DNA from 4 places in the Neobacillus sp. Fa239 genome. Region 1 is predicted to be linked to each of the others. Evidence: riboswitches for the same ligand, from Rfam matches in the RefSeq annotation. Region 1 holds a riboswitch; each other region holds the start of a gene.
What was found. A riboswitch is a leader RNA that binds a small molecule or an ion and turns the genes downstream of it on or off. The one in region 1 is predicted to bind thiamine pyrophosphate.

Region 1 (3,213 bases):
TCCACTAATAATTGATAAATATAAATAACGATTGCTGTTACAACTGACAATATGTAAAAATGTTTTGGTCGCATTTTCTTGAACTCGAATACTCCAACTTTAGCGGAAAATTTTGCGATAGGGAATGCAAGGAGATAATCTAGTACAGCATTTAATGTTATGTACTCACTGTATCTTTAACAATTGCTTTCAATTGTGCTGAAGGAACCATTGAACTCTCTTCGTTTGCTGCTGCTGAAATTCTTTTTAACCTTTTCAAGTTAATTAGCGGACCAGCGACACACATCAGAACTAGCACTCCCAATGTTACATTTATCCATGCTACCTTCCATCCCCAAGTAGTGATTACCAAGTACAATCCTGGTATTAAAACAAACAACACTGTAATGGGTAGAAATTCATCCAACTTTACTCCCTTTTTTGCTAAAGCTTGTAACTGTTTTGTCTCATTGCAACGAAGCATATTAATCCTGGTTTTCCACAGTATAGCCTACTGAAACAAACATGGCTATCGCTCCTAAAATATGTACCGCCAAAGCTACTTTGTACAACATTGTTGAATACCCCCATCGTTTTCTTTAGTGCGTAACGTAAACATTTTACTCAAGAGAATTACCTTTAAAGATAGAAAATGGATAATATAAATTTATTAAATTTAGAAAATTTTTGATTGCCCTTCGTTATTTATATCATCTTAGTATTGTGGTATTTAACGACATACCTATCCGCCCCATAAATCTGAACACTAGTACAAAAATAAAAGCTGCCGATTTGGCAACTTTGCTCTTCAATTACATACATACTGTCAATAACTGGATGTTTCTTCCTATGTTTTGTGTGTGAACTGTTTCCATTTTTAAGGAAATTTCTTAGGATTAAAAACCTATTTTAAATTTATCTCTTTCAAAATATTGGACACTATGTTATTATCAACCTTAAAGTTTCATAAATAGTTCCACAAGCTCTACTGGGGGGGTCCGATGGCTCGGACTGAGAAAAGAATGCGTAAAATTCTTTGACCCTTTGAACCTGATCTGGATTATACCAGCGTAGGGAAGTAGTTTCGAGGCGTCATCGTTTTATTGGGTACGCGCCACTACTTTTTGACGATTAATCAGGTTCTGTGCAAACAGAACCTTTTTTTATTGTCTTTTATTACTTGATTGACCCTAAAGGTTACTGGTAATGAACTATGCTGTAACTTCTAGATCGCAAAATTAATCTATTTTTAGGAGGAAGTTACATGCAAAAACAAGCACATGTAAACATTGAGTTGAAATCGCAATTTACCGGAAGTAAAAAAGTCTATGTCGAGGGCTCAAGACCAGATATTAAAGTCCCAATGAGAGAAATTGAGTTAAGCAGAACAGTTACTTCCTTTGGGGAGGAAGAAAATGCCCCTATTCGTGTTTACGATACGAGTGGACCATACACAGACTCGAATTACAATATAGATGTTAGAAAAGGGCTTCCTGCTTTACGCAAGAAATGGATTCTCGAACGTAATGATGTTGAGGTGTATGAAGGAAGAGAAATAAAACCTATAGATAATGGATACCTTGAAGGTGATGAGCGTGCCAATCTTGAATGGTTTCCTTCTAGTGACAAAACGACTCTTCGTGCAAAAGAAGGGCAAAATGTCACACAAATGCATTACGCTAAAAAAGGGATCATTACTCCTGAAATGGAGTTCATAGCAATTCGTGAAAATGTAGATCCAGCCTTTGTTCGTGACGAAGTTGCTCGTGGAAGAGCGATTATACCGTCCAATATTAATCATCCTGAGAGCGAACCCATGATTATCGGACGTAATTTTCATGTGAAAATCAATGCGAACATTGGTAATTCTGCTGTCACATCTTCCATTGAACAAGAAGTTGAAAAAATGACATGGGCGACTCGATGGGGTGCCGATAACATTATGGATCTATCAACAGGGAAAAATATTCATACGACTAGGGAATGGATTGTTAGAAACTCCCCTGTTCCAGTTGGAACAGTACCAATTTATCAAGCTCTTGAAAAAGTGAACGGAATTGCCGAGAATCTAACATGGGAAGTTTATCGTGATACATTAATTGAACAAGCGGAACAAGGCGTCGATTACTTTACTATTCACGCTGGTGTGTTATTACGGTATATCCCTTTAACAGCTAAAAGGACAACAGGGATTGTATCCCGTGGCGGTTCTATTATGGCTCAGTGGTGTTTAGCTCATCATCAAGAAAATTTCCTCTATACTCATTTTGAAGAAATTTGTGAAATTCTGAAACAATATGATATTTCCGTTTCGCTTGGCGATGGATTACGTCCAGGCAGCATTGCCGATGCCAATGATGAAGCACAATTTGCTGAGCTCGAAACCCTAGGCGAATTAACAAAAATTGCCTGGGAGCATGATGTTCAAGTGATGATAGAAGGTCCAGGTCATGTACCGATGCACATGATTAAAGAAAACGTGGATAAGCAAATGGAAATTTGTAAAGAAGCTCCTTTTTATACTTTAGGACCTTTAACTACAGATATTGCTCCAGGATATGACCATATTACATCTGCTATTGGCGCTGCAATGATCGGGTGGTTTGGAACAGCTATGCTTTGCTACGTAACACCAAAAGAACACCTAGGCTTACCAAATAAAGACGATGTCCGTGATGGTGTAATTGCCTATAAAATTGCCGCCCATGCTGCTGATTTGGCTAAAGGTCACCCAGGTGCTCAAATTAGAGATAATGCGTTATCAAAAGCACGCTTCGAATTCAGATGGGAAGACCAATTTAATCTATCATTGGATCCGGAACGGGCAAGGGAATACCATGATGAAACCCTTCCAGCAGAAGGGGCAAAAACAGCTCATTTTTGCTCCATGTGTGGTCCGAAATTTTGTTCGATGAGAATTTCTCATGACATTCGGGGGATGGCGAATGGAGAAACATTGAGTGATGAATTAGACATCGAGGAGGGCATGAAGAAAAAAGCAGAGGAATTTGTCCACGATGGATCAAACATTTATCGATAATTTCAGCCACAACGAGATAAAGAATTTAAAGGAAGAAGTAGAAATTCTCCAGCAAAAGATCCATCATTTGCAAGAGATCATCCAATACATCCAGTATCATTGTAAACATATATTCTTGGAAACCTCGGGTATGAGGGAATGCAAGAAGTGTGGTTTCGCTGAGAGTACCTATTATTGATTTAGCACCAAAGTTA
Region 2 (3,213 bases), 470 kb from region 1:
TTCGATTTTATCTTTATCTGATAATCTAGTACTTTGGTGTGCTAATTTATTTAAAATTTCACCGTTTACTTCCACTACAACAACCTTTTCGTGAATTTCATAATGTTTAAGTAAATCCGAAACCAATACGACATGTTCTGGCAACTGTACTCTTTCCCCATTTAACAATACTTTCATGCTTTACCCCCTAACGAACCGTTTCTTTATGTCTTGCCAGCTGAAAAGCGGAGAGAAGTGTTTCATCACCGAATCTCCCTAGTACTAGCTCAGCGAAGAGCTTACCCGTAATCGGGCTTAATAAAATTCCGTTTCGAAAATGGCCTGCCGCAACGAACAATCCCCTCCAGCTCGGATGAGCACCAATGTAAGGAATCCCATCGCCTGTTTGTGGTCTAACTCCACTCCATACGCGCTCCCAAGCTGCATCCTTTATTTGAGGTACAATCTTAGTTGCTCTCTCGATTAATGCAGCAATTCCCCCTGGGGTTACCTTGTGATCAAATGTATTTTCAATCATCGTGGCTCCAATATAAATTTCACCATTTCGTTTTGGGACTAAGTAACAACGTTTATCGGAAAAAATGGTGGAGGTAATAATTGGCTTTTCAGTCCGAACGGAAAAACATTCTCCTTTAACAGGGTAGATCGGAATGTCCATCCCGGATTCACGGATTAATTTCGCTGCCCAAGCTCCTGTGGCAATGACAACCTGTTCACTATGTATGTTGCCACATTCTGTCTTAACCCCTTTAACCTGACCGTTTTCAAAAATAAAAGAAAGGACCTCTGTATGTTCACGGATTTCCGCTCCAAAATGGACAGCAGCACATGCAAACGCTTGTGTTAATTTTGCTGGTTGAACATGTCCATCATTGGGGATATACATCCCTCCCGCCACACTTGGGGAGAGAGCCGGCTCCATTTCTCGAATTCCCTTGGAATCCAGCCATTTTATTTGGGGCTCCCACTTCCTTTGAAAGGTAGCTTGTCTTTCTAATTCTTTTGCTTGTTCTTCATTTTCGGCAATCTTTAACATCCCTTTTTGAACAAATTCGATATCGATTCCAGTATGTTCAAATAATTCACTTGAGAGCTCAGGAAACATCGCTTGACTTTTTAATGCCAGCTGGAACAGTGGACCGTCTTGTTCAATCTCCGCCTGTGCGGCAAGCATTCCTGCCGCTGCACTGGAAGCTTGCGAAGCGACAGATCCCTTTTCAATCAAAATCACTTTTTTCCCTACCTTCGATAACTGGTAGGCAATCGAGGACCCGTTAACTCCTCCTCCAATGATGGCAACATCATAAGAATTTCTCACTTAAACCATCTCCATATTTTAGTTCATTATAGTAAGACCTTACAGCCGATAATGGGTCCTGCGCTTCTATAACTCCTGACATGACAGCGATTCCTTTAGCACCAGCATGTAGTACCTGGCTAGCATTCTCAGGTGTTATGCCGCCAATGGCAATAACCGGAATATCCAGTTTCGCGATCCTTGATAATTCCTCTAGACCTTTTGGGGCCTTTCCTGGTTTTGATTGCGAAGGAAAGACATGGCCGTAAAGCACATAATCAACACCGTTCTCCCGTGCTTTTTGTGCTTCCCCGTATGAGTGAATAGAACTCCCTACCGTAAGCTTGGAAAAATGTTTTTTTACCATGTGTGCTTCTAAACTATGAAAGGCTAATTGAACTCCCCTTATCCCGGTAACGAAGGCAACATCCACACGATCATTCACCATAATCTTCGATAATGGTATGTTCGCATTAGTGAAAAGCTGGACTGCTTGAAAAAGCTCCCGTGCTGTTTTTTGTTTTTCCCGCAAGTGAATCGCTGTGATATAGGGGTGAATATCGATGACAATGTCACGTAACTGCTCAATCGGCATTTTGCCATTAGAAATAATATGTAACTCTTTATCTTTTATACTAGTTATCATATCCGCCCCCTAGTTCGCCGTTTCCGCTTATCGATGATTGAAAGTGAAAAACAAAAAACCACTTTCTTTTCATAAGAAAGTGGTTGAAAATTTGAATAAGAAATATGTATTCTCCAAATATTCACGTTTCCACTTCCCTACGCTGGTATTACCCAGATCAGGTTCATAGAGTCCCGAAGTAACACTTCAATCTCAGCCCTTTAAAAAGGCACCTCTAGCGGATTTGCTTCAAATATGTAATTGTAATGATAAACTTTCATGGATAATGTTAACACTTTCGTTTGAAATGTCAAACAAAATCTTTTCACATCCTCCTATGAAAGATTAGTATATTCCATATTATTCAAGTTCCTGTATAGACCATCCACCACAAAATAAATATTGATGCTTTCTTCTTGAATAATCATTAAAAATGACTATAAAATACTATACAACGAGTTTAAAAAATATACTTATGGTATAAACGAGGAGGGTTCACAACTTTAAGTATGCAAAAAGTTATTTTTATCAATACTTATTAGAGGAGGAAAAGGTTCATGAGCACGAAACGTTTACTTTTATTGAACATTATTATTTTACTTATTTTAGTCGGTGGAGGTTTTGGAGCTTATGCCTATTATAATCAAAATGTGAATTATCTAACCACTGATAATGCCCAAATTGCAGGACAACAAGTTACCATTGCCGCTCCGGCAAACGGGAAATTAACCGATTGGAAAGGCAATGTGGGATCTACCTTTTCGAAAAATTCTACAGTTGGAACCATCGCAACAACAGACATCAATGGAAAACCTGTGAATATGAATGTGACTCTTCCAACGAATGGAACGATTGTCCAAAATAATGCAGTTGAAGATTCCTTTGTTGCGGCTGGCACCCCCCTTGCACAAGCATATGATTTAAACAAATTATGGGTAACAGCGAATATTGACGAAACGAAAATTGATGATATCGCAGTTGGTCAGGATGTTGATATCTATGTGGATGCGTTCCCAAATGACACGTTAAAAGGAACTGTCCAACAACTCGGCTTAGCAACAGCTGGAACGTTTTCTTTATTACCAAGTTCAAATACTACAGGTAACTATACAAAAGTTACCCAAGTCGTTCCTGTCAAAATATCCATAGATGATTCTAAAGGTGTTAAAATCGTTCCTGGTATGAACGTAACCGTTAGAATTCACAGGTAGGTGATACGATGTCAATATTGATCATGATTTATATTATTTTAAGCATTTTGCTGTTGCTATTCATCAATTTAAGGTTGATG
Region 3 (3,213 bases), 580 kb from region 1:
GTTCATGATGGCATATAAGTTTGCGTTAGATGAAATGAATACAAAGATTAATATTTTAAAAGATGAGTTTAATTTTATTCATGACTATAATCCCATCGAGCATGTGAAATCACGGATTAAAGCACCTGAGAGTATTTTGAAGAAGGTGTATCGGAAAGGGTGCGACTTTTCATTAGAAGCGATCAAAGAAAATATTAAGGATATTGCAGGAATTCGCATCACCTGCTCGTTCCGTTCAGATATTTATGAAATCAGTAAAATGATTGCGAGCCAAAAGGATATTAAAGTCATCGAATATAAAGATTATATCGAAAATCCAAAACCAAATGGTTATCAAAGCTTGCATATGATTTTAGAAATTCCTATTTTTATGTCTGACCACGAGGAATTAACCTATGTGGAAGTGCAAATTCGGACCATTGCGATGGATTTTTGGGCAAGCCTTGAGCATAAAATTTTCTATAAATACAATAAGGAAATTCCATCCCATATGTCAGCCGAATTAAAAGAAACAGCGTCAATGGCAGCCCATTTAGACAGGAAGATGGAACGACTTCATCAGGAAATCTCTGCCCTCAAACTAGCGGAGGAAGCAAAACAAGAGATCAGTCTCAACCTGCCACTGCTTGAATCATTCATGGAAAAAAGTTTTGGCATAACAAGCAAATAACCAAAAGGGTCTGACATGAAACTGAAGTCAGACCCTTTGTGTTGAGTTCATTCGCGTTACCATACCCTGGTATGTTATAATCGATTGATAAAGGGGAGGCGATGGAATGTCTTTTGAACATGAGAACATGAAGGATTTAGACGAGGAGACCTGCTGTGACGCGGAAGGAAGCCACCGAAAAAGCCACCATTCAGATAAAACCAAAAGTAACCTGATCACAAGATTAAACCGCATCGAAGGTCAAATCCGGGGGATTAAAGGGCTTATTGAAAAAGATACATATTGTGATGATGTGATCACGCAAATCTCGGCTACGCAATCGGCGCTAAATAGCGTGGCTAAAATCCTTCTAGAGGGCCATCTGAAAAGCTGTGTAGTCGAAAGAATCCAAGAAGGTGATTTTGAGGTACTCGACGAGGTTTTAGTAACAATCCAAAAATTAATGAAAAAATGAGATAAGGCTAGTAATATGAACCATTTTTGTTATAATGGGAATGGTAATTGAAATGAATACAGTGAAATGTAGGGGGACCGGTATAGCCGGTTGAGAGTTTGTCCGCAAAAGACAATGACCCTTAGAACCTGATCTGGTTGATACCGGCGGAGGGAACATATTCTTAAACAATTAATTGTTTGTTGATATGCACTCATGGTTCGAGCCTGAGTGCTTATTTGTTGTTGTCAAAGTTTTGTTCTATAATGCAATCAACCAGATTCTAATTCAATTTCAATTGAAAAATACATATGGGGGATTTAAAAATGAAGAAGTGGTTTTTCGTTTTACTTACCGTTTTTTTAATTGCTGGCTGCAGCAATAATAAAGGAACAAATCAAGCTAAGGATAGCAATAAATTGAAAAAGATTACGGTTGTCCTTGATTGGACACCTAACACCAATCATACCGGTCTATATGTGGCAAAAGCAAAGGGTTATTTTAAAGATCAAGGGTTGGATGTGGATATTATTCAACCGGGAAAAACCGGCGCAGACCAGCTCGTGGCCTCCGGAAAAGCGGATTTTGGTGTCGGATATCAAGAGGCGATTACTGAAGCACGTATTCAAGGTGTACCGCTCGTTTCGATTGCTGCTGTCATTCAGCATAATACTTCCGGATTTGCTTCACCTGTTGCTAAAAATATTAAAACACCGAAGGATTTCGCAGGTAAAACCTATGGCGGCTGGGGCTCACCAATTGAAAAATCGGTTATCACTTCGTTAATGAATAAAGTACATGCCGATGCAAACAAGGTAAAGATTGTCAATATCGGTGATACGGACTTCTTTACAGCCGTTAAAAGAGACGTCGACTTTGCCTGGATTTATTACGGCTGGGATGGGGTTGAAGCAGGTTTACGAAATCAAAAAATTAACATGGTTTACTTAACGGATTATTCGAAGAAGCTTGATTATTACACACCTGTCTTAGAAACAAGTGAAAAAATGATCGCACAAAACCCTGACACGGTAAAGGCTTTCTTAAAAGCAGCTTCTGAAGGCTATAATTATGCGATCAAAAATCCGGACCAAGCAGCAGATATTCTCATCAAAGCAGCGCCGGATTTAGATCCAAAGCTTGTAAAAGCCAGCCAAAAGTGGTTATCACCTAAATATCAGGACGACGCAAAACAATGGGGAATTCAAAAGGAAAGTGTTTGGAATAATTATGCCACTTGGATGTATGACAACAAACTTTTAGATAAAAAGCTCGATGCCAATAAAGCATTTACGAATGAGTATTTACCAAAATAGGAGGAGAATTATGATGGCTAATTCATTGGTTAGTATTCAAATATTGCCGAAAACGAAAAATGGCGAGGATGTCATTCCATACGTCGATGAAGCGATTCGCATCATTCATGAATCGGGGGTAAAATATGAAGTCCATCCATTAGAAACGACCATGGAGGGCGAACTGCAGCAGTTATTTGTGGTCATTGCAAAAATGAATGAACGGATGATTGAAATCGGCAGCAAAAATGTTATTTCACAAGTGAAAATCCTGTATCAGCCGGAAGGTATTACGATGAACCAATTAACGGAGAAATATAGATAATGAAGAAACAAATTGCTAAAGGGTGGAGACCAATCGCGGTTCTCCTCCTTTTGTTCGTGATTTGGGAAATCGTTGTGAGGCTTGGACATATTGAGGAATGGCTATTGCCGGCCCCGACGAAGATTTTTAGGGAGGCTTTCACCGATTGGCCCAACTTTTATCCAAATTTGATCTCGTCAATCAATATTTCCCTACTTGGTTTTGTGATTGGTGCTGTCATTGGCTTGGTGGTTGCTGTCCTGCTCTACTTGATCCCGTTCTTAAGAGATTCTTTTTATCCATTGCTGATTTTATCGCAAAATATACCGATTATTGTTCTGGCACCGCTGTTGGTTATTTGGTTTGGCTTTGGCTTATTGCCGAAAATGATTGTCATCACTTTAGTCTGCTTTTTTCCAATCACGGTTGCAGCGCTGGACGGGTTTAAACAGACTCCGGCTGAATTAAAGCATTATATGAGGATGGCAGGGGCTTCAAAGCAGCAGCTGTT
Region 4 (3,213 bases), 550 kb from region 1:
TTCCATTGCAGCTGTTGCTTCTTCTGGCGTATGGACGGAAACGCCAAGGATTTTATCGCAACCAATTCTTTCTCTGACCGTTTTCACTGGTTCGTCCTCTTGGCCAATATGAACACCATCCGCATTAAGGGCCATCGCAAGCTCAATATCATCATTGACAATGAACGGGATATTGTGATCCTTGCAAATCCTTTGAAGTTCTTTAGCCAGGGCTAGTTTGGCTGTTCCCGTTAAGGCATCGGCACCTTTTTCACGAAATTGAAAAAGAGTAATGCCCCCTTCAATTGCCTCTTTTAATACTTCTTTCGGATCCTTCAGACAGTTGGGGCTGCCCATAATAAAGTAGACTTTTAAAGCCTGCCGCAATGCTTGTTCAGTGGTTAGTAGCATGATGTGTCGGACTCCTTTCTTGTATTTCGATAGGCCCAATGATTGGTCGGCCCATGGCCATGACCAATATTGATTTGTTGTTCGATGGCCGCTTGGATAAAATCCTTTGCTTTGCAAACGGCCTCATAGACTGATGCCCCTTTTGCCAGCTCCGCTGTGATGACGGCCGAAAAAGTACACCCGGTTCCATGCGTGTTCTTTGTGTCGATTCGTTTGCTCTTAAAGGTATAAAATTCCGTCCCATCAAATAATAGATCCGTAGATTCAGTCTGATCTTCATCATGACCGCCTTTGATGACGATATTTTTTACGCCGTAATCCCAAAGTCGCCTTGCCGCCTCTTTCTTTTGATCGTCCGTTTGAATCGTCATTCCCGTTAATTCCTCTGCCTCAGGAATGTTCGGAGTAATGACCTTTGAAAGTGGCAGCAGATAGCGCTTCATAGCAGAAATGGCCTCCAGCTGCAGTAAGGATGCGCCTCCTTTAGCGATCATGACAGGGTCAACGACGACATTTTCCCATTGATACTGCTGAAGTTTTTCTGAAACAGCTTCAATAATTTCCGCATTAAAGAGCATACCGGTTTTAATGGCATCCGCACCGATATCTTCTCCGATCGATTGAATTTGTTTGGCAACAGCTTCCGCAGTCATCGGGTAAACCGCCTGAACTCCAAGTGTGTTTTGGGCCGTAATGGCGGTCAACGCTGACATTCCAAAGACTTCTAATTCTTGAAAGGTCTTAAGGTCTGCTTGGATTCCTGCGCCGCCTCCGGAGTCGGATCCGGCAATCGTTAAGGCTTTTTTCATGATGGTTTCCTCCCTAGAGTTTTCTAATAGAACTTGATTGTACGATATCTTCGTTTGAAACCTGTGCCAATTGGTTTAAAAACTCGATTTGGAAGCTGCCTGGTCCTTGTTCAACCGTTTTTGCCGCAGCTTTTTCAGCCGCAATTCCGTAATAGGTTAATGCTGCGACAGCTGCCGTTAGTAAATCTTTTTCCACACCGGCAAATGCGCCGATCACAGAGGTTAATAAGCAGCCGGTGCCTGTCACCTTTGTTAGAATTGGATGTCCATTGGCAACAACATAGGTGGTAATCCCATCCGTTACGACATCCTCTTTGCCAGTGATGACGACAACCGTATTCATTTTGGAAGCAGCCGTTTTCGCCAAGTCTACGATATTTCCTTTAACGGCCCCCGCATCAACACCCTTGATTTCCCAGTTTTCACCGGCCACATTGGCAATCTCAGCTGCGTTTCCTCGTATGATTGAAACGTTCAGCTCTTTCATGATTTTTTGTGCGGTTTCCGTCCGGTAAGGAGTAGCCCCTGCTCCAACTGGGTCAAAAATGACAGGGACACTATGTTCATTGGCAGATTTACCAGCAATGATCATCGACTCAACATTCTGAGGATTCAATGTCCCAATATTTAAAACGAGTGAACTCGAAATTTTCGCCATATCCGCGACCTCTTCGGCTGCATAGGCCATAACGGGCGATGCGCCAAGTGCCAAGAGTCCATTTGCCGTAAAATTTGTCACAACCACATTGGTGATATTATGTACAAGCGGGTTTACCTCCCTCACTTTTTGTAACGCAGCAATAATAGATGTTTTTTCCATGTTTGTTTTCCTCCTAATTTATATTGAAATTGATAAGGTTGTTTTTCCTTTAGGAAGTTCGGGCCGCCAATTTTTACAAATAAAAAGCCAGATCCATAACAGGACCCGGCTGGCACGTGAGCAACACAAAAATTCGCTTGCTACTTTCCTACGCTGGTATAATCCAGATCAGGTCCGAAGGGTTAAAAATGTCGCCATTTTCTCTCAGCCCGCTAAGCAGGCACCCCTAGTAGATAACACATATCAAATTAGCTTCATCATACCCCTATAAACTAATTAAGTAAAGAAATAAATAATCACAATAATTCTCCTAATTTACAATAAAAGGGGAAGTGTCCATCCTGCACGGACAAACGGGGAAGTTTGTCCTTTTGTGGTGCCTGTCACCAAAAAAAGCTTTTGTAGATGGCTGTAGTTTTGGCTGTGGTTTGGTTGTATAATATTTTTAGATATTTATAGTGGGTTTGGTGGAGGCTTATGCGAACGTTTAATGAGAAGATTAGTATTTATCATGGGATGGTTTCGACTATTGCTGTGAATCTTGCGGGGAATTTTTATCCGATTTTTGCGATTTCTATTTTGAATGCATCGAATTATCAGGTAGGCCTGATCAGTTCCCTTCCGCCTTTGGTTGCTTTGATCATGACGATTCCAACTGCGATGATGTTCAACCGGTTAGAGCAGCAGAAGAAAACGGTGGCCGTTTCTGTTTTATGGGCTCGATTGATGTTTTTGTTATTAATAGGTGTGGTTTACCTTTCTACTTCATACCAGGCGTGGACTTTTTTAATCATCATTGCCTTAATGAATATTCCCGGCACCGTATCAAACATCGGCTGGCAAACGCTGATTAGCGGCATGATTAAAGAAGAACGGCGTGGAACATTTTTCAGTGACCGCAATCGATTGTTAACCGTTGTTGGCATGATTTCAACCCTCATTATCGGAATAATCATGAAAAAACAGACCTATAACGTTTCGGCCTATCAGTGGTTATTTTTTGCCACTTTCCTTTTTGGCTTAGGAGAAGTTTATTTCTTAATGAAACACCGGGAAAAAAGTCAACCCAAGTCGAATTTGCAAAACAAAAATTCTTTGATGAATTGGACCATCTTTAAAGATCATGGGTACAAATGGTTCCTTATTGCGGCCCTATGTTTTAATTTCACATGGCAGATGTCTTGGGGAATTTTT

Region 2: linked by a shared signal. The riboswitch ahead of tenI (thiazole tautomerase TenI) and the one ahead of thiC (phosphomethylpyrimidine synthase ThiC) in region 1 are both predicted to bind thiamine pyrophosphate.
Region 3: linked by a shared signal. The riboswitch ahead of ACZ5XR_RS10005 (ABC transporter substrate-binding protein) and the one ahead of thiC (phosphomethylpyrimidine synthase ThiC) in region 1 are both predicted to bind thiamine pyrophosphate.
Region 4: linked by a shared signal. The riboswitch ahead of thiM (hydroxyethylthiazole kinase) and the one ahead of thiC (phosphomethylpyrimidine synthase ThiC) in region 1 are both predicted to bind thiamine pyrophosphate.

What each region holds. Positions count from the first base shown of each region.
Region 1 covers NZ_AP041611.1:2,682,241-2,685,453, reverse strand. Annotated here, with positions in the region: gene ACZ5XR_RS12890 (hypothetical protein) at 158-406, opposite strand; TPP riboswitch at 960-1,073, shown strand; gene thiC (phosphomethylpyrimidine synthase ThiC) at 1,244-3,019, shown strand.
Region 2 covers NZ_AP041611.1:2,212,400-2,215,612, reverse strand. Annotated here, with positions in the region: gene thiS (sulfur carrier protein ThiS) at 1-177, opposite strand, end outside; gene thiO (glycine oxidase ThiO) at 188-1,318, opposite strand; gene tenI (thiazole tautomerase TenI) at 1,302-1,943, opposite strand; TPP riboswitch at 2,061-2,169, opposite strand; gene ACZ5XR_RS10540 (HlyD family secretion protein) at 2,480-3,133, shown strand; gene ACZ5XR_RS10535 (DHA2 family efflux MFS transporter permease subunit) at 3,142-3,213, shown strand, end outside.
Region 3 covers NZ_AP041611.1:2,099,147-2,102,359, forward strand. Annotated here, with positions in the region: gene ACZ5XR_RS09995 (GTP pyrophosphokinase) at 1-670, shown strand, start outside; gene ACZ5XR_RS10000 (metal-sensitive transcriptional regulator) at 777-1,124, shown strand; TPP riboswitch at 1,185-1,296, shown strand; gene ACZ5XR_RS10005 (ABC transporter substrate-binding protein) at 1,430-2,419, shown strand; gene ACZ5XR_RS10010 (thiamine-binding protein) at 2,433-2,723, shown strand; gene ACZ5XR_RS10015 (ABC transporter permease) at 2,723-3,213, shown strand, end outside.
Region 4 covers NZ_AP041611.1:2,133,308-2,136,520, reverse strand. Annotated here, with positions in the region: gene thiE (thiamine phosphate synthase) at 1-390, opposite strand, end outside; gene thiD (bifunctional hydroxymethylpyrimidine kinase/phosphomethylpyrimidine kinase) at 381-1,199, opposite strand; gene thiM (hydroxyethylthiazole kinase) at 1,213-2,019, opposite strand; TPP riboswitch at 2,148-2,257, opposite strand; gene ACZ5XR_RS10185 (MFS transporter) at 2,497-3,213, shown strand, end outside.